4 regions of the Phytobacter sp. V69 genome follow, and region 3 is predicted to be linked to each of the others. Evidence: predicted binding sites of a transcription regulator. Region 3 holds the regulator's gene; each other region holds the start of a gene.
The links. The regulator CRP, encoded in region 3, controls carbon source genes, mostly activating them, when cyclic AMP is high. The targets are predictions, from matches to a motif close to ATGTGANNNNNNTCACAT.
Positions count from the first base shown of each region.

Region 1: the regulator CRP is predicted to act here: its motif matches at 1,904-1,921, upstream of ACSZPU_RS13070 (maltoporin).
Region 2: the regulator CRP is predicted to act here: its motif matches at 1,434-1,451, upstream of garD (galactarate dehydratase).
Region 4: the regulator CRP is predicted to act here: its motif matches at 4,095-4,112, upstream of azuC (stress response protein AzuC).

Region 1 is NZ_CBFFRL010000079.1:98-6,037, forward strand. Features, by position in the region: partial or broken gene ACSZPU_RS13060 (LysE family translocator) at 1-413, opposite strand, end outside; gene ACSZPU_RS13065 (LacI family DNA-binding transcriptional regulator) at 670-1,743, opposite strand; gene ACSZPU_RS13070 (maltoporin) at 2,012-3,277, shown strand; gene ACSZPU_RS13075 (PTS sugar transporter subunit IIB) at 3,523-3,843, opposite strand; gene ACSZPU_RS13080 (beta-galactosidase) at 3,911-5,940, opposite strand, start outside.
Region 2 is NZ_CBFFRL010000063.1:12,959-18,898, forward strand. Features, by position in the region: gene ACSZPU_RS11120 (MFS transporter) at 1-1,153, opposite strand, end outside; gene garD (galactarate dehydratase) at 1,579-3,150, shown strand; gene ACSZPU_RS11130 (tagatose bisphosphate family class II aldolase) at 3,386-4,240, shown strand; gene gatZ (tagatose-bisphosphate aldolase subunit GatZ) at 4,291-5,562, shown strand; gene gatA (PTS galactitol transporter subunit IIA) at 5,577-5,940, shown strand, end outside.
Region 3 is NZ_CBFFRL010000068.1:4,550-10,489, forward strand. Features, by position in the region: gene argD (bifunctional acetylornithine/succinyldiaminopimelate transaminase) at 1-522, shown strand, start outside; gene ACSZPU_RS11785 (YccS/YhfK family putative transporter) at 519-2,597, opposite strand; gene crp (cAMP-activated global transcriptional regulator CRP) at 2,651-3,283, opposite strand; gene ACSZPU_RS11795 (OsmC family protein) at 3,594-3,998, shown strand; gene ACSZPU_RS11800 (phosphoribulokinase) at 4,109-4,978, opposite strand; gene ACSZPU_RS11805 (YheU family protein) at 5,031-5,249, opposite strand; gene ACSZPU_RS11810 (hydrolase) at 5,251-5,940, opposite strand, start outside.
Region 4 is NZ_CBFFRL010000034.1:3,068-9,007, forward strand. Features, by position in the region: gene ACSZPU_RS06985 (arabinose ABC transporter substrate-binding protein) at 1-583, opposite strand, end outside; gene ACSZPU_RS06990 (DJ-1/PfpI family protein) at 901-1,458, opposite strand; gene ACSZPU_RS06995 (ferritin-like domain-containing protein) at 1,855-2,307, shown strand; gene ACSZPU_RS07000 (anaerobic C4-dicarboxylate transporter) at 2,524-3,867, shown strand; gene azuC (stress response protein AzuC) at 3,960-4,043, opposite strand; gene ACSZPU_RS07010 (RpiB/LacA/LacB family sugar-phosphate isomerase) at 4,314-4,952, opposite strand; gene ACSZPU_RS07015 (hypothetical protein) at 5,381-5,620, shown strand; gene ACSZPU_RS07020 (HD-GYP domain-containing protein) at 5,607-5,940, shown strand, end outside.

The DNA.
Region 1 (5,940 bases), on a different contig from region 3:
ATAAACTGAGGCAAAAAAGAGACATAGAAAATACCCATTTTCGGATTAAGTACGTTTCCCAGAATCCCTTTGATAAACCAGTTCCCGTGTAAAGCGGTATTGTCCTGGCTGTGACTGAAAGACGAACGGGGCCGCATCAGCAATTGTAAACCCAGCCAGCACAGCCAGGCGGCACCACAGATTTTCAGAATAGTGTAAGCCAGCTCAGAAACCGCCAGCAGAGCGCCCAAACCAAGTGCGACAAGCGCTCCCCATATGAAACAGCCAGTGTCAATGCCAAGGGCAGCCTGAAAAGCCTTTTTCCCCCCTTCAGCACAGGCGGTTCGAAGAATAAGTGCCGTATCCAGACCGGGAGTGAGTGTGAGCAGTAGTGCAGCGAGGGAGAAAGCGAGAAGTGAGTCGGTAACAGACATTTTCTTTATCCGAAAGAGCGGATGTTACTCACTTACTTTCGGTCAGGCAATCCCTTCCCGCGTTTTTTAATCACATCAAAAATGTCTTTGGAGGCCAACTCCCTGCTGATGCAATAAAGCGCTTGAGCGCGTTTCTGACGTATTCCCGCCAGAAACGCGACGCAAATATCCAGGCTATGGCTGGCTAGGCACTTAGCTCAATAGCATTCGCTTTCATAGCGTGGAATGCCCCGTAGCCAGTAGATAAATCGACCGCTTACTTCCATAACTTATGCGCAATGACCTGCAATTGCTGGGCGATATCCTGCAGGTTGATCCCCTGCTCCTGTATGCCCCCGGTGGAGTGCCGGACGATAAGCTTTGCAGGCAACACTGACGAACTGCGCGCCGCATCACCGTGTCCGCTATCGAGCAGGCGGCGCACCGCTTCCTTCCCTTGCAAATCGAGATCCAGCGAAACGGTGGTCAACGCCGGATGGAAGAACGAACTTTCATAGGTTCCATCATAACCCACCACCGACTTCTCGCCCGGAATGGCAATCTGATGTTGGTGGAACGCGCTGAGCACACCCAGCGCCATCTGGTCATTCCCCACCAATACGGCGGTGAAATTTGGCGTTTCACGTAACATCTGTAACGCGCCCGTGTACCCGCTCTGCGCATCCCAGGTGCCATGAAATACCGTCACCGGTTTCAGTCCATAACCGTTGAGTGTGTCTACCCAACTTTTCAGCCGCAGATTTGCCGACACCGACGTTTCTGGCCCGGCCAGCAGCGCAATCTCCCGATGGCCCAGGTCATAGAGATGTTTGACGCTGGCACGGGTGCCGTCTGCTGGGTTAAACGAAACGTTAAACACGGAACTATAGGGATCGACATCGAGGAACAGACAAACGATATCATCGTTGTCAGACGCGATACGCTGCGCCTCTTCGGTTTCCAGCGGCACGTTGATGATCATTTTGTCCACCAGTTGCGACTTCAGTTCGTTAATGGCGGATTGAATGTCTTGATTGACGTTCTCATCGATCATTGAAATCAATACCTGGTAGCCATCAAGGTTGGCGTAGCGTTTCACCGCCGCCGCCACCTGCGAAGGAGCATGCAGTGCCAGGGAGGTCGTCACCAGGCCAACCGTCTGGCTTTGCTTCCCCACCAACTGCTGCGCCAGCCGGTTTGGGACATAACGCAGTAACTCTATGGATTTCTCTACTTTTAAACACGTGGCTTCGGATACATTGGCAGATTTGTTGAGTACCCTGGACACGGTCTGGTAGGAGACACCCGCATGACGGGCTACGTCTTCCAGCGTTGCACTTTTAGACTTCATGGTCCGGTTCCTTATGTTGTTATGCGCCAAGTGTAACAGGGGCTACCTAAAAAAACGCTCACCACACATCCCCTCGCTTCAATTCCTCAAAATAAGTATCACGCTCACAATACCCAACATTGTGAAGAATTTCGCTAACTGTAACAAAAAAGGCTGTTTTATTTGCAGTTAATCACATATTCGCAATCGTTAGTTTGCCTGTTTTTACATTTAGGCATTTTATGACATCGCTAATGTGAACGTAATACAAAACAATAAGAGGAATGATATGAACACTACGCTACGCACGCTCACTCTTGCGTTAGCCGCTGCGCTGACTTCACCTTCACTGCTGGCTGCGACATCTGTACCTATCGACTTTCACGGCTACCTGCGCGGCGGCGTAGGCGTGTCCGGCGATGGTGGACAGGTTGAGTGGCAAAAGAACAAGCTGGGCCGCCTGGGTAACGAATCCGATACTTACGCAGAACTGGAACTGGGCTCAGAGGTGTATAAAAAGGACGACGTAAGTTTTTACCTCGACAGCATGGTGAGCATGGTTTCCGACGGCTCTAACGACAACGAAACCACCATCGGCGACGACGCACAGTTCGGCCTGCGCCAGTTGAACCTGCAAATCAAAGGGCTGATTCCCAACGACCCGAACGCGGTGATCTGGGGCGGGAAACGCTACTACCAGCGCCACGATCTGCACATCATCGATACCAAATACTGGAACATCTCCGGTTCCGGTGCCGGGATTGAAAACTACACCGTCGGGCCGGGCGCGGTCTCGGTGGCCTGGATCCGCGGCGACTCCAATGACGTTGATTACCGCGTCGACAACGACAATGACGTTAACATCAACTATATCGACGTACGCTATGCGGGCTGGAAGCCGTGGTCAGGCGCATGGACGGAGTTCGGCATTGACTACGCGATGCCAAATCCGACCAAAAAACAGAAAGATTACGGCGGATTATACGAAGCGGATGACGGTGTGATGGTGACCGGCGAAATCAGCCAGGATATGTTTGGCGGCTATAACAAGCTGGTGTTGCAATACGCGAACAAAGGGCTGGCGCAAAATATGGTGTCGCAGGGTGGCGGCTGGTATGACATGTGGCACTATGTGAACGATGCCAGCGGTTATCGTGTGATCAACACCGGGCTGATTCCGCTTACCGAGAAGTTCTCACTGAACCACGTACTGACCTACGGCTCTGTCAACGACATTACGGAATATACCGACAAAACCCGTCTGGTTTCACTGGTGGGTCGCGCGCAGTATCAGCTCACCAATTATGTGCGTCTGATCGGCGAAGTCGGTGGTTTCTACCAGAAAGACGACTATAAAAACGGTACCCACTACAAACAGAGCGGCGAAAAATACACCTTCGCAGTGGGTCTGGCAGATGGCCCGGAATTTATGTCTCGCCCTGAATTACGCGTTTTCGCTTCGTATTTAAATGATTCGGAAGATGGTAAATCATTTGAAGACGGGACTAAAAATAATACATGGAATTTTGGCGTACAAGTTGAAGCCTGGTGGTAAATAAGCTTTACCCTCACGTTATCTCTTGGTTGGCCGCTTATGTTCACCCCGGTTACTTATTTAAGTAAACTTCCGGACATTCACCGTGTGGCCATCACGATATAGCGAGAATGATTTTGTAGAGTACTGTTTTACCCTCGTTATTTATCTCCGAGAACTGCCAGGTTATTGCCTGACAGGATTTATGTTGCCATTGCTTTCCTGGGATGTATTTTGGGATACCCTTGCGGGTATCCCTTTTTTATTTATGCGCGGGAAGAGAAATGTTCATCAAGTAATTTACGCAGCGCATCTGACTGTTTGCCAAATATGGCATGTACCTGCTGCCCAAGAATAATCACGCCCAGCGCCCCTTCATGTTGCAGTGCCTGCGAATCCACAATGCCCAGGTCTTTCACCGTCACACGTAAACGGGTCAGACAGGCATCGACATTCTCAATATTCTCCGCACCGCCAAACGCCTGCGCCAGCCGCTGGATCAATTGCAGCTCAGCATCGCTGATGGGTACAGCCGCGGTATTTTTCGGTTCAGAGAAGTAGTGCAGGAAAGATTTAAGACTCACCATCATCGACTCCTGATTTTTGACAGATAAAAAAAAGCCTGCCCGAATGGGCAGGCACATAGGTCAGATTTTACGCCTGACGGCGAACAACACGGCAATCCCACGGTGTCAGCTGCAGCGAACCATTGACGGACGCAGCAGACAGACAATCCTGGTAGCCCTGCGGCAGGGTAATCGTCTGCTGCTGGCCGCTAAAGTTCTGGATAAAGACAAAGGTGGTTTCACCGTCGGTGCGCGCCGTCGCCACCACGCCCGGTGGGAAATCCTGTTCCACGGCGCGCGGCAGCGCCAGTTCGTCAATAATGCTGGCAAAGAAATCGCGCTGGAAGGCCAGATCGTTGCGTGAAGCAACGTGCCACGCTTTACCTTTGCCGAACTGATTGACCGTTACCGCCGGGCGTCCTGCGTAAAAATCATCCCGGTAGGTCGCCAGCGGTTTTGCGCTCTCGGCATGAATCAGTTCACACAGATGGCGCGCCTGATACGGCCCCTGTAATCCTGCCTCGTTACCCGCCAGCCCCTGCACCAGATTGCGCTCATTGTCGTCCAGACAGTCGATTTCCTCGGCCCAGACGCCAATCAGTTTGCGCAGAGGGCCAGGGAAACCGCCGAGGTAGCAAAGGTCGCTCTCGTTCACCACCCCGGTCCAGTAGGACGTAACCAGATGGCCGCCTGCCGCGACAAACGCTTCGGCACGCTCAGCAAAGCCGTCGCGCACCATGTACAGCATCGGTGCGACCACCAGTTGGTAGAGACTCAGATCGGCATCGGCGTCAACGATATCCACCGCGATGCCCTTTTCCCAGAACGGGCGATAATGTTCATTGACGGTTTTTTCGTATTCCATCCCCTTATTGCGCGGTCCTTCGGCATCATCCAGCGCCCAGCGGTTTTGCTGGTCAAAGATGACGGCCACACGCGCATCGGTACGACAGCCCATCACCGGCGCGAGCTTTTCGAGCCTCTCGCCCAGCGCGCACACCTCACGCCCAACGCGGGTATCAAGATGACCGACATGATCGATAACGGCACCGTGGAACTTCTCTACCGAACCGCGACTTTTACGCCACTGGAAGTACTGCACCGAATCCGCACCGTGTGCCACCGCCTGTAGCGATGACAATATGTGCATCCCCGGTTTTTTCACTTTGCTGGTCGGCTGCCAGTTGGTGACGCTCGGCGTTGACTCCATCAACACAAACGGCTTACCACCCTTAAGCGAGCGCATCATGTCGTGATACATCGCGGTATAGCAGGCAAGCTGCGTTTCATCTTTGTCCCGGTGCCACATCGGATAGCTGTCCCAGGAGATAAAATCGAGCGCCGGCGCGAGCTGCCAGTAGTCGTAATCGTAGAAATACTCCATAAAGTTGGTGGTCACCGGAAGCTGCGCATTCGCCGCTTTCAGCGGTGCGATTTCATGGCGGCAGAAATCGGTGACCTGGGCGGTATTAAAGCGTCGCCAGTCGAGATTCAGGCCGTGGATCGACACTTCGCCCTGCGGCGACGGCGACTGAATTTGCGACCAGTCGGTGTAAGTGTGGCTCCAGAAATCGCTCCACCAGGCGTGGTTGAGATTTTCCAGCGTCTGATAGCGGGCCTGCAGCCAGTCACGGAATTTTTGCTGACACAAATCACAGTGGCATTCACCACCGTACTCGTTGGAAATATGCCAGCCGAGCACCGCCGGATGCTGCGCATATCGTTCAGCCAGCAGCGCGTTGATTTTCAGCGTTTTATCCCGGTAGACCGGAGATGTCATACAGTGGTTATGCCGCCCACCGTGCAGCGCAGGGACGCGATCGCGCCCGACGCGCAGCACCTGCGGGTATTTCTGCGACATCCAGGCCGGCCGCGCACCGCTCGGCGTGGCGAGGAAAATATGAATTCCCGCCGCATATAATTTCTCAATGACCACATCCAGCCAGGCGAAATTAAATTCACCTTCCCGTGGTTCCAGTTTTGACCAGCTAAATATCCCGACCGACATAACATTGCATTTTGCCTGTTTCATCATGGCAATATCGCTATCAATAATGTCGGGATAATTCTCCCATTGCTCCGGGTTATAGTCCGCGCCATGCAATAGCGAGACAACCT
Region 2 (5,940 bases), on a different contig from region 3:
CGCCGCCGCACAGACCAACAATTTCTTTCGGTGCGACATCGGAGATAACCGGCCAGCCCAACGCGCCGAAACCTTTACCGAAGAACGCCAGTGCCATCAATGCGATAACCAGCACGGTGTTGTCGGTGTAGTTACACAGAATGATGCTGGAAGCCAACAACATCCCCAGTACGATTGGGAGTTTACGCGCCATGGTCAGGGTGCAACCACGTTTGATCAGGTAGTCAGAGAACAGACCGCCCAACACCCCACCACCAAAGCCACACAGGGCCGGGATGGACGCGACAAAACCCACTTTCAAAATCGACATGCCCTTGTCCTGTACCAGGTAAATCGGGAACCAGGTCAGGAAGAACCATGTAATTGTGTTCAGGAAGTACTGACCAAAGAACACGCCGAGCATCATACGACTGGATAACAGCTGCTTGATGTAATCCAGTTTCGGACCTTTTTGGCCATCGTCGGCTTTCTTGTGGTCCATATCCACCACTGCACCATTGGCAGAGATGTAATCCAGTTCTTCACGACTCATACGCGGATGGTCAGTCGGGTTATGCATGTACTTAACCCAAATTGCGGTCAGTACGAAGCCCAGACCACCCATCACGGTAAACACGTGCTCCCAGCCCCAGGCAAAGGTCAGATAACCCAGCAGTGGTGAGAACAGTGCGAGCGAAAAATACTGCGCCGCGTTAAAAATCGCCGAAGCGGTACCGCGCTCTTTTGCCGGGAACCAGGCCGCCACGATACGGGCATTGGCCGGGAAGGACGGTGCTTCGGAGAAGCCCAGCATAAAGCGCATGATAAACATGGAGATACCGGCCCATGCTATCGGGAATATGTCGACAAAACCTTGCATGAAGGTAAAGAGCGACCAGAAAAACAGGCTATAGGTGTAAACTTTTTTCGAACCAAAACGGTCAAGTAACCAACCGCCCGGAATCTGCATCAGCAGGTAGGCCCAGCCAAACGCAGAGAAGATGTAACCCATTGATACCGAGTCAAGCTGCAGCTCTTTGGCCACTTCCGTTCCCGCAATGGAGAGCGTCGCACGGTCCGCATAGTTAATTGCTGTTACAATAAAGATAATCAGCAGAATTAAATATCGGGTTGGTATTCCCCTTTTTACTTCAATTGAATTTTGTACAGACATATGTTTTTCCTCGGGCACGGCTTAATTTTACAAATATAATTTTTTTAATGTGTAACTTACCCGACTTATTAAAATAAGCTTTCGAAGCGTAATATCAGGTAATGGCATGTTTGTATTTTATTACCGCTCAGTATAATCACCGCCAACTGGCCACGCACTGGAGTGATGCTCAATTCTGACGTGGGTTTAAAAGAATATTTTGAGCATATGCACACATGCCTGGGCGCTGATGCACAGATCTGGCAATTCCCATCCTTACAGGGCGGCTAATCACGAAAATAAGTGATTTAGATCACACTTTAATATTCAAACTCCTGACATTATTATTTCATCAAACGAGGTTTTAATTTTCTGATAATTACAGAACGTCCCCTCTTTCTTTTTTTGAGTAATGCATCGTATAGTTAGCTGGAGATTACTTGACAATGGCCGACATTGAAATTAGACAGCAGTCGCCTACGGCGTTTTATATTAAAGTACACGACACCGACAATGTCGCTATCATCGTCAATGACAATGGATTAAAAGCGGGCACCCGTTTTCCGGATGGTCTCGAGTTAATCGAGCATATCCCGCAAGGCCATAAAGTTGCGTTGGTAGATATTCCTCATCACGGTGAAATCGTTCGTTACGGTGAAGTCATCGGCTATGCGGTGCGTGATATTGCGCGCGGCAGCTGGATTGATGAATCCACCGTTGAATTACCGAAAGCACCGCCGCTGAACACCCTTCCGCTGGCGACAAAAGTGCCTGAGCCGTTGCCGCCGCTCGAAGGTTACACCTTTGAAGGCTACCGCAACGCCGATGGCAGCGTTGGTACCAAAAATCTCCTCGGCATCACCACCAGTGTGCACTGCGTGGCGGGCGTGGTTGACTATGTCGTGAAAATTATTGAACGCGACCTGCTGCCGAAATACCCGAACGTCGATGGCGTGGTCGGTCTGAACCACCTGTACGGCTGTGGCGTAGCGATCAACGCACCGGCAGCCGTGGTGCCTATCCGTACCATCCACAACATTTCGCTGAACCCGAACTTCGGTGGCGAAGTGATGGTGATCGGTCTGGGCTGTGAAAAACTGCAGCCAGAACGTCTGCTGCAGGGTACCGAAGATGTGAAAGCCATTCCGGTAGACAGCGCGAGCATCGTCCGTCTGCAGGATGAGCACCATGTTGGCTTCCGCTCAATGGTTGACGACATTCTGCAAGTGGCAGAACGTCACCTGGCAAAACTGAACGAACGTAAACGCGAAACCTGCCCGGCGTCTGAACTGGTTGTTGGCACCCAGTGTGGTGGTAGCGATGCGTTCTCCGGTGTAACCGCGAACCCGGCAGTCGGTTATGCATCCGACCTGTTCGTACGCTGTGGTGCGACCGTCATGTTCTCCGAAGTGACCGAAGTACGTGATGCTATCCACCTGCTGACACCGCGTGCAGAAACCGAAGAAGTAGGCAAACGCCTGCTCGAAGAAATGGCCTGGTACGATAACTACCTGGACATGGGTAAAACTGACCGCAGCGCTAACCCGTCTCCGGGGAACAAAAAAGGCGGCCTGGCTAACGTGGTGGAAAAAGCCCTCGGCTCTATCGCCAAATCCGGCAAAAGCGCCATTGTTGAAGTGCTCTCTCCGGGCCAGCGTCCGACCAAACGTGGTCTGATTTACGCAGCCACGCCAGCGAGCGACTTCGTCTGTGGTACGCAGCAGGTGGCTTCCGGTATCACCGTGCAGGTCTTCACCACCGGTCGCGGTACACCGTACGGTCTGATGGCCGTGCCGGTTATCAAGATGGCGACCCGTACTGAACTGGCAAACCGTTGGTTCGACCTGATGGATATCAACGCAGGGACTATCGCAACGGGCGACGAGACTATCGAGGATGTGGGCTGGAAACTGTTCCACTTCATTCTGGATGTCGCAAGCGGCCGTAAGAAAACCTTCTCGGATCAATGGGGTCTGCACAACCAACTGGCTGTGTTCAACCCGGCTCCGGTGACTTGATTCATCATTATAAAAATCTCATCGTATTATTAGCATGGCTTAGGCCATGCTTTTTTTTGCTCTTCTTTTGTCCTTTTCTTGTTCTTTGTTTTGCCACTTCTCTACCCCCCCCGCCACTTTCGAAAACCTCCTTTCACTTTCGTATCTTTCATTTTTCTGACTTAACTCACAAAAAAACGTTACGATACCCTATATATTCTTTCGAAGAAAATAAACGAAAGGTTTCGGAGGCAGGATGTACATCATTTCGACGAAAGCGATGCTTAACAAAGCGCAACAAAAAGGCTACGCCGTCCCGGCATTCAATATCCACAATCTTGAAACGTTGCAGGTGGTGATCGAGACCGCCGCAGAACTACGTTCTCCTCTGATCGTTGCAGGCACGCCTGGTACATTCAGCTATGCCGGTACAGGCAACATTGTCGCCATCGCTGGCGATCTGGCGAAAACCTTTAATCAACCGCTGGCGATACATCTCGATCATCACGAACAACTTGCTGATATAGAAAGAAAAGTTCTAACTGGCGTGCGCTCCGTCATGATAGACGGCTCCCACCATCCTTTTGCCGCCAACGTTGAGCTGGTGAAAAAGGTCATCGACTATTGCCATCGCTATGACGTTAGCGTTGAAGCGGAACTGGGGCGTCTGGGCGGGCAGGAGGACGATCTTGTCGTAGATGGCAAGGATGCCCTTTATACCAACCCAGACCAAGCCTTTGAATTCGTACAGCAAACGGGCATCGATTCGCTGGCCGTCGCGATCGGAACCGCCCATGGCCTGTATACCGCCGACCCCAAACTCGATTTTGGCCGCCTCGAAGAGATTCGCCAGCGTGTGAATGTCCCGCTGGTACTGCACGGCGCATCAGGTTTGCCTGGGGATGACATTCGCCGCGCCATCAGCCTGGGTATTTGTAAAGTCAACGTCGCGACAGAATTGAAAATCGCCTTCTCGGGCGCGCTCAAGTCATACCTCGCTTCACATCCGGACGCCAGCGATCCGCGGCACTACATGGTGCCCGCGAAAGCCGCCATGAAAGAGGTGGTACGTAAAGTGATCGCCGACTGCGGTTGCGAAGGAAAATTGTGAAAGCAGTTGACTAATTATTGAAAGAATTCAGAAATAACCCGGAGGATAAAGTGAAAGATATTATTGCCCGCCATAAGGCAGGGGAACATCTCGGAATCTGCTCAGTCTGCTCAGCGCACCCAATGGTAATTGAAGCGGCACTTCGCTTTGATGCCCATAGCGATAAAAAAGTACTGATTGAAGCGACATCAAACCAGGTGAACCAGTTTGGCGGCTACACCGGGATGAAACCGGCTGATTTTCGGGATTTTGTTTTTACTATTGCGAAAGAGGTGGGGTTCCCACTGGAAAGGTTAATTTTAGGCGGCGATCATCTCGGACCTAACTGCTGGCAGAACGAGACCGCAGAAGCAGCAATGGAAAAATCCGTCGACCTCATCAAGGCCTATGTTGCTGCCGGCTTCACGAAGATCCACCTTGATGCATCAATGTCCTGCGCAGACGATCCTGTCCCATTGGATCCGAAAGTTGTCGCCGAGCGCGCAGCACGCCTGTGCCAGGCCGCAGAAGAAACCGCCAGCGATGAGCTGAAAAAATCGCTTACCTACGTGATCGGCACCGAAGTCCCGGTTCCTGGCGGCGAAGCAAGCAGCATTGATACGGTTCACGTGACCCGCGTTGAAGACGCCGCCAACACGCTTGAAGCCCACCGGGTCGCTTTTCATGCACTTGGGCTGGATGAGGCGATGACCCGCGTTGTCGGCATTGTAGTGCAACCGGGCGTCGAGTTTGATCACACTCAGATTATTCACTATCAACCTCACGAAGCCGAGGCGCTCTCCGCCTGGATCCGCCAGACGCCGATGGTGTACGAAGCCCACTCGACAGACTATCAGTCCCGTCAGGCTTATCGTGCGCTGGTACGCGATCACTTTGCCATCCTCAAAGTCGGCCCGGCCCTCACCTTCGCCCTGCGTGAAGCCATTTTTGCTCTGGCACAAATGGAAAATGAACTGATTGCACCGGAAAATCGCAGCCGCGTTCAGGAAGTGATTGACGAGGTGATGCTCAACGAGCCGGGCTACTGGAAAAAGTATTATCACCCGACATGGAGCCAGGCGATGGTGGACATCCATTTCAGCCTGTCCGACCGCATTCGCTACTACTGGCCGCATCCGCGTATTCGCCAGAGCGTAGAGAAACTTATTGCTAATCTGAGCGCCATTACGCTGCCGCTGGGGCTAATCAGCCAGTACATGCCCGTTCAGTTTGAACGTCTATTGCACAACGAGATCGTCGCGACGCCGCAGAATCTTATCAATGACAAAATACAGGATGTATTACGCGCCTACCGTTACGGATGCGCCGAAGAAGCAGCCTGATTTCTGGAGAATGTATGAGTCAACTTTTTGTCCGAACCGGAATTGAATTTAGCTCGTGCCAGCAGGTGCTGGCACATATAGGCGAAGAGATGCTGGCGAAAGGCGTCGTACATGATTCTTACCCTGCGGCATTGCTGGAACGTGAAGCGAATTACCCCACCGGGATCGCGCTGGAACAGCATGCTGTAGCAATCCCGCACTGCGAGGCGATTCATGCAAAGTCAGCGGCTATCTATCTTATCCGGCCGGATAAACCGGTGAATTTTCAACAGGCTGATGATGACGGCGAGATTGCGGTTTCGCTGATCATCGCGCTGATTGTTGAGAACCCTGCGGCACAGCTTAAGCTCCTGCGCCGCCTTTTTGGTGAGCTACAAA
Region 3 (5,940 bases):
CGCTGCGGCGATCTGTTCGCTTACATGCACTATGGCGTAACCCCGGACATCCTGACCAGCGCCAAAGCGCTTGGCGGCGGTTTCCCGATTAGCGCCATGCTCACCACCCAGGAGATCGCCAGTGCGTTCCATCCGGGTTCTCACGGCTCGACCTACGGCGGTAACCCGCTGGCCTGTGCCGTTGCCGGTGCCGCATTCGACATCATCAACACGCCAGAAGTGTTGAATGGCGTGAACGAGAAACGCGAGCTGTTCGTCAAACATCTGGAGAAGATCAACGCGCAGTACAATATTTTCAGCGAAATTCGCGGCATGGGGCTGTTGATTGGTGCCGAACTGAATCCGCAATTCAAAGGTCGCGCACGTGACTTCCTGCTGGCTGCTGCCGATGCCGGTGTGATGGTACTGAATGCCGGACCTGACGTGATGCGTTTTGCACCCGCGCTTATCGTTGAAGAGAGCGATATCGATGAAGGTATGCAGCGCTTCGCGAAAGCCGTAGCGAAAGTGATTAACACTTAAGACCGTAAGCGGCGATTTAACCAGATGCCGTGATGCGGACGCTGACGCCATGCCACCGACGAAATGGTGTGCATGGTGCTCAGATGCCCCAGAATACGTTGCAGGTGCTGTTCCAGCGTGCTCATTGGACCGTGCGTCATACTCTCCGGTGCTTCCAGAATATTCACATCCCCCGAACTTCCCGGTCCATCGTATTCCAGCCGCTGCTGACAGCGCTGCAGGGCAATTTCACACGACTGTAAATAACGCTGCGCCAGATCCGGCGTGAGCATGGTGTGTTCCCGCGCCAGGGTCGTCATCGCATTAATGTGTTCGACAATAAACTGACTGTGCGTGACCCACAGCTTCATATCGGCCAGATAGCGCGTGTCAAAGCCGGGTTCCTGCATCGCCTGATTCAGTGAGTTGAAGAGGGCGTTGTGCGCCTGGTTTACCCGCATGCGCTGCCAGGCCAGCGGCGTAGCCTGGGGATCATCGCTCAGAATCAGGCGGATGGCATCCTGATAGGTTTCCAGCGCGTCATGGGCGTTTTTGCGCAGCAGGCCGCTTTGCCACTGGGGCCACAGCCAGACAACACCGCCAAAAGCGATCAGGCAGCCGATCAGCGTGTCGATAAGACGGGCAACGATAAACTGCTCGCCGTTCAGCGTGAGCAACTGGAGTGTATACACCGCGGTGAGAGTAAAGCCGACCATCGCCCAGCCGTAGCTTTTGCGGATAATCAGGTAGCTCACCAGCGTCACCATCAGCATTGCCGCCAGCGTGAAACCTTCCGGTACGTGGTAGTGCAGCGTTGCGCCGGCAATGATCAATCCGGCCATGGTGCCTGCCGCCCGATGCAGAATGCGTACCCGCGTGGCACCGTAGCCGTTTTGCGTGACAAACATCACCGTCATCATGATCCAGTAAGGCTTGGGCAGATGGAGCGCGCTGCCCATCAGGCTGGCAATGCTGAGCATGACGCTTATCCGCGCCGCATTGCGAAAGGCAGCGGATTTCAACGACAGATAACTTTTGAAGGCAGGGAGCAGCGGCAGGCGGCGCTGCTTCTCAGCCATCAGGTCGCGAACATAGAGTGGACGCTGGGTGCGCAAAACGCGGGCTATCTGGCTGAAATGCCAGGCGCAGAACTGTCCAACCGGGTTATCCGGGTGCTGACGGGCGATTTTCTCCAGCGCGCCTATCTGCTTATCCATATTGAAACGCCGGGGATAGCGATGATAGAGAATGTCATCGGCGAGCACCCGTAACCGCGCGGCGACGGTTTGCGCATTCCAGCGGATAACCTCTTCAGCGTGGCTGCGTTCAACCAGCTCCTGAACCTCTTGCGGTTGATGGAGGCTGACGGAGATATGCTCTTGCAAATCCAGCGCGACCTGGAACATACGCAGCAACCGCTTGTAATCGTTGTTCTTATTGGCCGCCAGCATATGCAACTGCTGGTAGCTCTGGCTTATCATATCCACCGCTTTTTGCTGGCGTGCCAGCAGCGGCGGGAGGGCTTTTTCCGGATCGGCGTGTTGCGTCAGCAGGCTGTATTTTGCTTCACAGTAGTCCGCCAACTGGCGATAGAGCAGGCTTAACGATTCGCGCAGCGGCTGTTCCCGCCAGAGCCAGAACCAGAAGGCGTTAAACGCGCCGTACCACAGGGTGCCGAGCCCATAAATCAGCAACGGTTCCCAGACGGGCATATTCCCGGCGAGGCTTAAGGTAAAGATGGCCGCAATGAGCGAGGCGGGCAGCAGGCGTCCGTGCAAGGCGCTGATTTCCGCCGTGACGCCAAGCAATAGCGTGAGTCCGGTCAGGATCAGCGGCAAGGGGATATTTTGTGTCAGTAACAACTGTACCGTAAGGCTGCTGCCAGCAAAAAGTGAACCGCCAACGATCAGGCGTTTAAAGAAACGTTTGTGCGGTGTATCCAGACCGGCAATATTGCAGCAGGCAGGAACAAGAGAGAACAGCAGACCGAGATCGAGACGCCCGATAAGCAGGCCAACGGTCACAGGGAGGCATAACACCAGCGTTTGTCGCAGTGCATAGTTGATTTCGGGGTGATAAATCAGCCTGCGCCACATGGGGAATAGAGACAAAAACGGCGCATCGCTAAGTACGATGCGCCGCTTGAGAATTAACGTGTACCGTACACGACGATAGTTTTGCCGTGTGCAGAGATCAGGTTTTGATCTTCCAACATTTTCAGGATACGTCCCACAGTTTCACGGGAACAGCCGACGATCTGACCAATTTCCTGACGAGTAATTTTAATTTGCATACCGTCCGGGTGGGTCATTGCATCCGGTTGTTTCGCCAGATTCAGCAGCGTCTGTGCAATGCGGCCCGTCACATCAAGGAATGCGAGGTTGCCGACTTTTTCTGATGTAACCTGCAGACGACGCGCCATCTGAGAAGACAAGCGCATCAGAATATCCGGGTTCACCTGAATGAGCTGACGGAATTTTTTGTAGGAGATTTCGGCCACTTCACAAGCTGTCTTGGCGCGTACCCATGCACTACGCTCCTGACCCTCTTCGAACAGACCCAGTTCACCGATAAAATCTCCCTGGTTAAGGTAAGAGAGGATCATCTCTTTACCTTCTTCATCCTTGATTAGCACAGCCACTGAGCCTTTGACGATGTAATACAACGTTTCCGCTTTTTCACCCTGGTGAATCAGCGTGCTCTTCGACGGGTACTTATGAATGTGGCAATGAGACAAGAACCATTCGAGAGTCGGGTCTGTTTGCGGTTTGCCAAGCACCATGCGCGGTTATCCTCTGTTATAAGCTGGCTCCAGACGCTGGATTCACACAACGCGTCCGGGGTTGCAATCTATCTTCCCGATAGCTGGGAAGTGGACCGTCAGACATGCCTGCGGCCTGTAATATGTGATGTCCTCTGCATACATGCTAAACGTCAATGTATATCACTGTAGCATCCAGATTGTTTTAGCATAGCTTTTGCTGCCTGTCTCCTGGTGTCTCGCTTCAGCTTGACGCAGGTCGCCTTCCGTTGCGACTTTTCTTATGTGCGCGTAATCTGTAAAGAAAATTGCAACTCCGGAGTTAATTAAAATGCAAGCTCGTGTGAAATGGGTAGAAGGTTTAACGTTCCTTGGCGAGTCTGCGTCCGGGCACCAGATCCTGATGGACGGTAACTCAGGCGACAAGGCACCAAGCCCGATGGAAATGGTGCTGATGGCGGCAGGCGGATGCAGCGCTATTGATGTTGTCTCTATCCTGCAAAAAGGGCGTCACGACGTGACAGACTGCGAAGTGAAGCTAACGTCAGAGCGTCGTGAAGAGGCTCCGCGCCTGTTCACGCATATTAATTTGCACTTCATCGTGACCGGCAAAGCGCTGAAAGATGCCGCGGTTTCGCGTGCGGTGGATCTCTCCGCCGAGAAGTACTGCTCTGTGGCATTGATGCTGGAGAAAGCGGTAAATATCACACACTCGTATGAAGTGATCGAAGCCTGATGTGTTGCCGGAGGCGATCTCCGGCACTTTCAGCATCCGACATTTCCCCTGTGGCGCTGCGCTAACCGGGGCTACATCGGGCGGAAGCAGATTTTCTGTTTGCCAGAAAACTACTCGATCTTCTTACCTTCCATCAGCCGTTGTACCAGCGGCGTCATGATGAGTTCCATCGCCAGCCCCATTTTCCCGCCCGGCACCACCAGAGTATTCATGTGCGAAATGAATGAGCCCTGCAACATCGCCAGCAGCCAGGGATAATCAATGCCTTCCAGATTACGGAAATGAATCACCACAAAGCTTTCATCCAGCGAGGGAATGACTTTGGCGGCGAACGGGTTGGAGGTGTCCACGGTCGGCACGCGCTGGAAATTGATATGGGTGCGGGAAAACTGTGGGGTGATGAAGTTGATGTAGTCTTCCATCGAGCGAACCACCGAATCCATCACCGCCTCGCGGGAATGGCCGCGCTCGCTGGTATCGCGCACCAGCTTTTGCATCCACTCGAGGTTGACGATGGGTACTACGCCCACCAGCAGATCCACGTGGCGAGCCACATCATGCTGCGGCGTCACCACGCCGCCGTGCAGCCCCTCATAGAACAGTACATCGGTTGGTTCCGGCAGCGGTTGCCAGGGGGTGAACGTGCCGGGTACCTGATTCCAGGGCACGGCTTCATCGTAGGTGTGCAGGTATTTTCGCGCCTGGCCTTTGCCGGTTTGTCCGTACTCAGTAAAGGTTTGCTCCAGCAGGCCGAAGTCGTTCGCTTCCGGGCCAAAGTAGCTGATATGTCGACCTAAATCGCGGGCTTTACGGATTGCCATGTCCATCTCAGGGCGGGTGTAGCGATGAAAGCTGTCACCCTCGACCTCGGCGGCATGCAAATCCAGTTGAGCGAAGATTTTGCGAAACGCGAGGCTGGTGGTGGTGGTTCCCGCACCGCTGGAACCTGTTACGGCAATAACCGGATGTTTAGCGGACATAGCAACTCCCTGAGTAAGCCATTATTGTAGGTGAAGCCTGCCGCCCTGCACGTTACTCGCGAAACTGCGAGCGTGGCATAATGTTGACGGTTTCATGCAGTTCTGACCACACCAGTAGGGCCTCGCCGTTTTTCAGCTGCCGTCTTACATCGGCGACCTTTTGTTCGAGCGAGCGCTCATGTTCACCATAATCGGTGCCTTCGCGCAAGACAAAGCTTTCAATCAGGTTATCCAGCGTCTCAGGTGCCAGATCCTGCCAGGGAATAATCATTTCAGCTTTCCAGATAAGTGTGCAGCCAGTCGGGGATCCGTTTTTCCAGCCACATTTCCGGGCGCAGCAACGTGCCGCCTACAAAACCCACGTGACCACCGTGTTCGGTCAGTTGATATTCTACCGATGGCGGCAATGTCTGCGTATCGGGGATCACGTTTTGATCCATAAAAGGATCGTCTTTCGCATGGATGATCAGGGTCGGTTTGCTGATTTTATTCAGCAATGGCATGGCGCTGCACTGGCGATAATAGTTAATCGCATCGGCAAAACCGTGGATACGCGCGGTAATCGCATCATCGAAATCACGCAGGCGACGCAGGCGTTTCAACTGGCGCAAATCAATAGGTAACGACCCCGGATAGGCTTTTAACTTGCGCGACGCGTTGGCTTTCAGCAGGTTGAGCAAATAGTGCTGGTACACCCGTGAGAAGCCGGTTTCGATATGCTCGCTGCACGCTTCCAGCACGAAGGGGGCAGAGACAATCACCGCCGCATCCAGGGGGACGCTATCTTCTTCTTTCGCCAGCAGGCAGGCGAGCATATTGCCGCCCAGTGAATAACCAACCGCGGCAGTACGCGCCTCGCCGAACTCACGTTTCAGCCAGTGTAAGAACCAGGTGCCGTCTTCGGTTTCGCCAGAATGGTAAATGCGATGAAGACGGTTAGGCTCACCGCTACAACCACGGAA
Region 4 (5,940 bases), on a different contig from region 3:
CCTGATAAATTTGTTTTTCCGGGAAGCCTGCGGCTTTCAACGCATCCATTGAACCGGTGGTACGGCGACGCGCGGTATCCAGTTCGTTGGCGGTGATCGCCATCACGCCGGTTGTTTTCACATCCCACCCGCGTTTTTGCATCTCTTTATAGAGTTCCTGGCCCTGACGTGCGCCGATTTCACTGGCCGCCATCATGACCAGAGGAACGCTGGTCATTGGTTCGCCTTTGGCGTTGACGAACTGGTCATCCACGGTGATGACTTTCATGTCATAGCCTTTGGCCTTGGCAACAATCGCCGACCCCAGTTTCGGGTCCGGAGTACAGATAACGAAACCTTTCGCCCCGCTCGCTGCCAGGCTATCGATGGCGTTCAGGGTTTTTTCACCGTCCGGAACGGCAATTTTAATCACCTCAAACCCTAAATCTTTGCCTGCCTTATCGGCGAATTTCCATTCGGTCTGGAACCAGGGTTCTTCCGGCTGTTTGACCAAAAAGCCCAGTTTCATCGTTTCAGCAATAGCGGATTGTGACATAACGGCAGCCAGACCAATGGCTGCTAACGCTTTAGTGAATTTGTGCATGGTTAACTCCAGCTTTGACTTTCTTTTATGTAGGGAAAAATAACTACCGGTTAATTTAAAAGGTAATAAAACAATGCATTAGGTTCCGAACTTCCCTGAACACCTGTGCTGGCAGTAGTTTTAGCGGGAAATTGATTCTCCATAGGAGAGCAATATCACACCGCAGAATTACAGTAATTCCGTACATAAATTCAGCGGTTTTAGACATAAAAATGAGGGTATTTGTCGTACAAATTAGAAGGGTGTTAGCAGAATGATCCATAGCCTCAGCTCGGATATCCTTGTCCCCCGATACAGGGTGTATCGGGGTGTACAGATTACCAACGGTAATAAATGTGCTCAGCGTGATCGCGAACAGGCGCTTCATCACCTAACAGACGTGCCGACAGAGCAAACGCGAAATCAAAGGCGTGCCCCAGACCTTTACCGCTCAGCAGGTTGCGGTCTTCCACTACCGGAGCATCGATATACTCACCGTTTTTAACCTCCTGCCACAGCTCGCCGGAACAGACGTAGCGGCGGCCATTCAGCAGATCATTGCCGCCGAGCACTCTGGCAGCAGCAGAGCAAATTGGGCAGATCAGCTTGTTTTGCGCATCATGATGTTTAACAAACGCGATGACATCAGCATTGGCGGCAAGGTTTACGCTGCCCTGTGGGCCGCCAGGGAGTACCACGGCGTCGTACAGCGTTTCAGCGCGCTCGGTCAGCGTGCTGTCTGCCACCATCGGAATATTGTGATAGCTCACCACCGCACGGGACTCTGCGCAGGCCAGCGTCTCAACCTCGATATGCAGGCGACGCAGAATGTCGATGGTTATGATCGCTTCTGCCTCTTCAAACCCTGGCGCCAACAGCACCGCCACTTTTTTCATTACGGACTCCTTACCCTGTTTTTGTAAATAATTGTCCTTACAATAAATCAAAACACTGTTTCAAAATCACCCACAGGTCACACTCTTGCCGTTTGCTATACACAACCTGTCACTTTTTATACAACCGGCGAATTATCAGTACGTTGAACAAAATATCTATTATTGCCCGGTGAATTATTCACACCGAAAATAATAAAAAATGAGCAGATATAACAGAATAAAAAAAGGATCATCCAAATGTCACAGGGGTGTAACGAACGGTAAAGTAATATAATTGAGGATATTCTTAAACCGCTAAACTCGCTATGCTACTCCCATCGAGGTAGAGGACTGCTGGAAAGTTTACCGCATTAAATAATCACGTGCGAAACCTTACCCTGCAATAAGGATATTATTATGACGACCTCCGCAATGGCGCAAAAATTAAATGCACAAATGAATCTGGAATTTCGAGCATCACATATTTATATTTCGCTCAGCAACTGGTGTATGGAGCGCAACCAGCCCCGTATGGGCGTATTTCTGCGTATTCAGGCACAAAAATGCGTGACCCATATGATGTGCGTATTCGATTATATCAAGGCATCGGGAAGGCACCCTGTTATTAGAGCGGTCAATATGCCGGATCACAGCGTCGCCTGTCTTGATGATGCACTCAGCCAGATTCTGGAAAACCAGGCGCTGCGCGCCTATGAACTGGAGTGTCTGGCTGAAGAGGCTAAAATGAATACTGATACACTGACACTCAATCTTCTGGAAAATATTCACGCAGAACAACAAGGCAACAGTGAAGAATTTAAAAAGCATCTCGATATATATTCCAGAGAATCAATTTCCTTAACCTGGTAATATTCCCGCCATTAAATATACTGCGACCAGCCGAATGCAAACCCCTATTTGCACGGCTGATCTATTATTTTGCCAAGGTATGAATCATTTGTTAATGGAAAGTGTATAACTTATTGCTTTTATTAAATTTGCTCAAATTGGATCTGGCTCTCATTGAAAGGCATTACAAAATGTAATGATTTGTTCAATGTGTTAATGTCAAGGACAAGGTGAGTCATGATTACCATTGAATTTATCATTATAATTCTCTGTTTATTAATAGGGACGCGTTTTGGCGGGATGGGGCTGGGTTTAATCAGCGGTATCGGCCTTTTTATCCTGAGTTTTGTATTTGGTCTGGAACCGGGCAAGCCGCCGGTTGATGTTATGCTCACGATTCTTGCCGTTATCGGTTGTGCAGCCACGCTGCAAACCGCAGGCGGTCTGAACGTAATGATGCAATTCGCCGAGCGGTTATTACGCCGCCACCCGCAACACATCACGTTGCTGGCACCATTCACCACCTGGACATTAACCTTCCTGTGTGGCACCGGACATGTGGTTTACACCATGTTCCCTATCATTGCCGACATCGCACTGAAGAAAAATATTCGCCCGGAACGCCCAATGGCAGTGGCGTCCATTGCCTCGCAGATGGCGATCACCGCATCACCGGTGTCAGTTGCCGTCGTCTCACTGGTCTCGATACTTGCTGCACAACATGGTATTGGCCATGCGTGGAGCATCCTTGAAATACTGGCCGTATCTGTCCCGGCATCCCTGTTCGGGGTGGCCATTGCGGCACTGTGGAGCCTGCGTCGTGGTAAAGATCTGGCGGACGATCCGGAGTTTCAGGCGAAATTAAAAGACCCGAAACAGCGTGAATTCATCTACGGCGGCAGCGAAACGCTGATGAATCAGAGCTTCCCGAAGCAGGCTTACTGGTCAACGTGGATCTTCTTTGCCGGGATCCTGGTCGTGGTGTTACTCGGGGCATTGCCGCAGTTGCGTCCGGCGTTCGAAGTCAAAGGTAAGATCTCCCCGCTTTCCATGAACCTGGTCATTCAGATGATAATGCTGATTGCCGGTGCCGTGATGCTGGTGGTCTGTAAAGTCAACGCGTCCGCCATTTCCGGCGGTGCGGTATTCAAAGCGGGGATGGTGGCAATTTTCTCAGTCTTCGGCGTTGCGTGGATGAGTGATACCTTTTTCCAGGCGCATCTGGACGAGTTAAAAATGGCGCTGGAAGGCGTCGTGAAAAGCCATCCGTGGACCTACGCGATCGTTCTGTTCCTCGTATCGAAACTGGTCAACAGCCAGGCCGCCGCACTGACCGCCGTCGCCCCCATGGGCCTGATGCTGGGCGTCGAACCCAAAATGCTGCTGGCCTTCTTCCCGGCCTCTTACGGCTACTTTGTGCTGCCGACCTACCCAAGCGACCTGGCCTGTATCGGCTTTGACCGCTCAGGCACCACGCGCATCGGTAAGTTTATTATTAACCACAGCTTTATTATTCCGGGTCTGATTGGCGTGAGCTGCGCCTGCGCCGCCAGCTACATGCTGGTTTCGGTCTTCTTCTGATAAACAAAAAGCGGCGAAAAATCGCCGCTTTCACTGCTGTTCCGCCTTTTACTGCGGACATAAAAAAACCTGCTCTCGGCAGGTTTTTTTCATCAGAACATAGCACCAGGGGGTACGTCTTTGAAAGTTTTGCAGTAGGTTTCAAAAATGCTTTTCAGGATTTTACGCAGTTTCATGTCTTGCTCCGGCGATTTGTTATGCAGGTGTTATCGGTTGATGCGTACATAATATGACCCACATCACAAAAAGCAAGCATTCCGTGATGTAAATCACTTTTTAATTTTTTAAGAAGTCGGTTTTTTGTTAAAAATGCGTGTTGAATCTGCGAGTTATAACGCTAAAGTTTTTTAGGTTTTTAAAATATATTTGGAAAAATCGGGCGGGAAAAAACGTTCTTTTAACACTGCGGGAAAACAGAGGCCAGCTCACGCTGGCCCCGTGGGGTATCAGGCAAGGATCTCACGTACAAAGGCTTCGATCTCTTTGTCCTGGCAATTTTCAAAGAAGCACTGCTGGAAACGCGGGCCAGATACGGCGGTTTTCACCAGCTCCGGATCGATAGCGCGCAGCGTGTCGAGGTAATTCTCTTTGACCACCGCCACTTTCACCTGATTCAGGATACCGGCATTACGCACCTGCGGCTCTTTACGCTCCGGCGGATAGCCCTCACCGTTACGGCCGGTGAACGCTTTTTCAAAGATGAAGCGCACATTCAGTTCCGCGCCCCAGCCAAAGCCTTTCGCGAACGGTAATGACAGCGCGTTGCCATTGTTAATCTGGGCAAACAGGAACGCATCAGCCGGATCGATACAGTAGCCGCATACCACGCCCGGGTGGATGTTCAGGGACCTCAGCGCGCCCTGCCCTGTGCCGCAGCCGGTGACCACAAAGTCAACCGCTTTGGCATTCAGCAGAATGCTGGCCATAATACCAAGGTGGATATAGGTCAGGTGATGATCGTTTTCATCACTCATGCCCACGTTGAAGACCGGAAAGTCTTTTTCATCCGCAACCGTTTTAAGCTCTTTAAGGATGATGGCGTTTTTCCCTGCCTGGCTGTTTTCCATCATCAGTGCAATCTTCATGTTCATCTCCTGGTTAATGCATTGGATAGCCAAATTTAGTCAACCTTACTACCTGACAAACATACTTTCAAATTTAATGAAAAAATGTTTTAAAAAAGCAAATTGCCTTCACATTTTTGCCGGTAACGACCCTGAGCGTCTTGCAGGCTCGCAAAATGAAGAAAAAAATGTCGGCAGGCAAAGGCTTACTAAACTGCATATAAAACAATAGTGACAACGACTGAGGATGCCCAGGTGAAATGGTGCTGCGGAAGAAAGCTAACCACCTCGCTTTTCTCACTGTTCTTACTCTGTAGCACGCTTCTCTGGCTCGGGCATGCCAGCGCAGCCCCGTCTGCACATCAGAAACAGCCGGATCCTATTCCCCGTGGGTCTATGACGGTGAAAGCTTCGAGTTCTGGCGCGACGCGCAAGGAAATTATCAGGGCTTGTACCCACGTATCGCCGGCATGCTCAATGAGCGCTTTGGCTATAACATCCAGATACGCCCCATTGGCGGAGATGAGATTAGCCAGCGTTTCAATAGCGACAGCTACGGCTTATACAGCGGTGTGATCCGCACCGAGGAGCGGACGGATTTCTACATTAACGACGCCAGCGAAATGGACAATACCGCGCGTTACTATCAATTATCCCGCCCTGCGCATCACCTGTGTGTTTGCCTTTAGCCCACAGTTGCGTGCCATCAGGGAAGACGTCAATCAGCTGATTAATGACGAATACCGTAGCGGCAAAATTGCGGTCCCCGAACGCATCTTGCGCAAAGAAGGGCCACTCACCCCGGATGAGTTTGACGAGATGAAACTGCATACAATCAAGGGCTGGCGCATTATTCAGGGGCTATCGCTGGGGTCAGTGGCAGAAAACATGATCCATTTTCATCATGAAAAATGGGACGGAAGCGGCTATCCGGAAGGCCTGCGCGGGGAGCAGATCCCTTTGGAAGCGCGCATCCTGGCGCTGGCCGACGTTTACGATGCGCTACGAC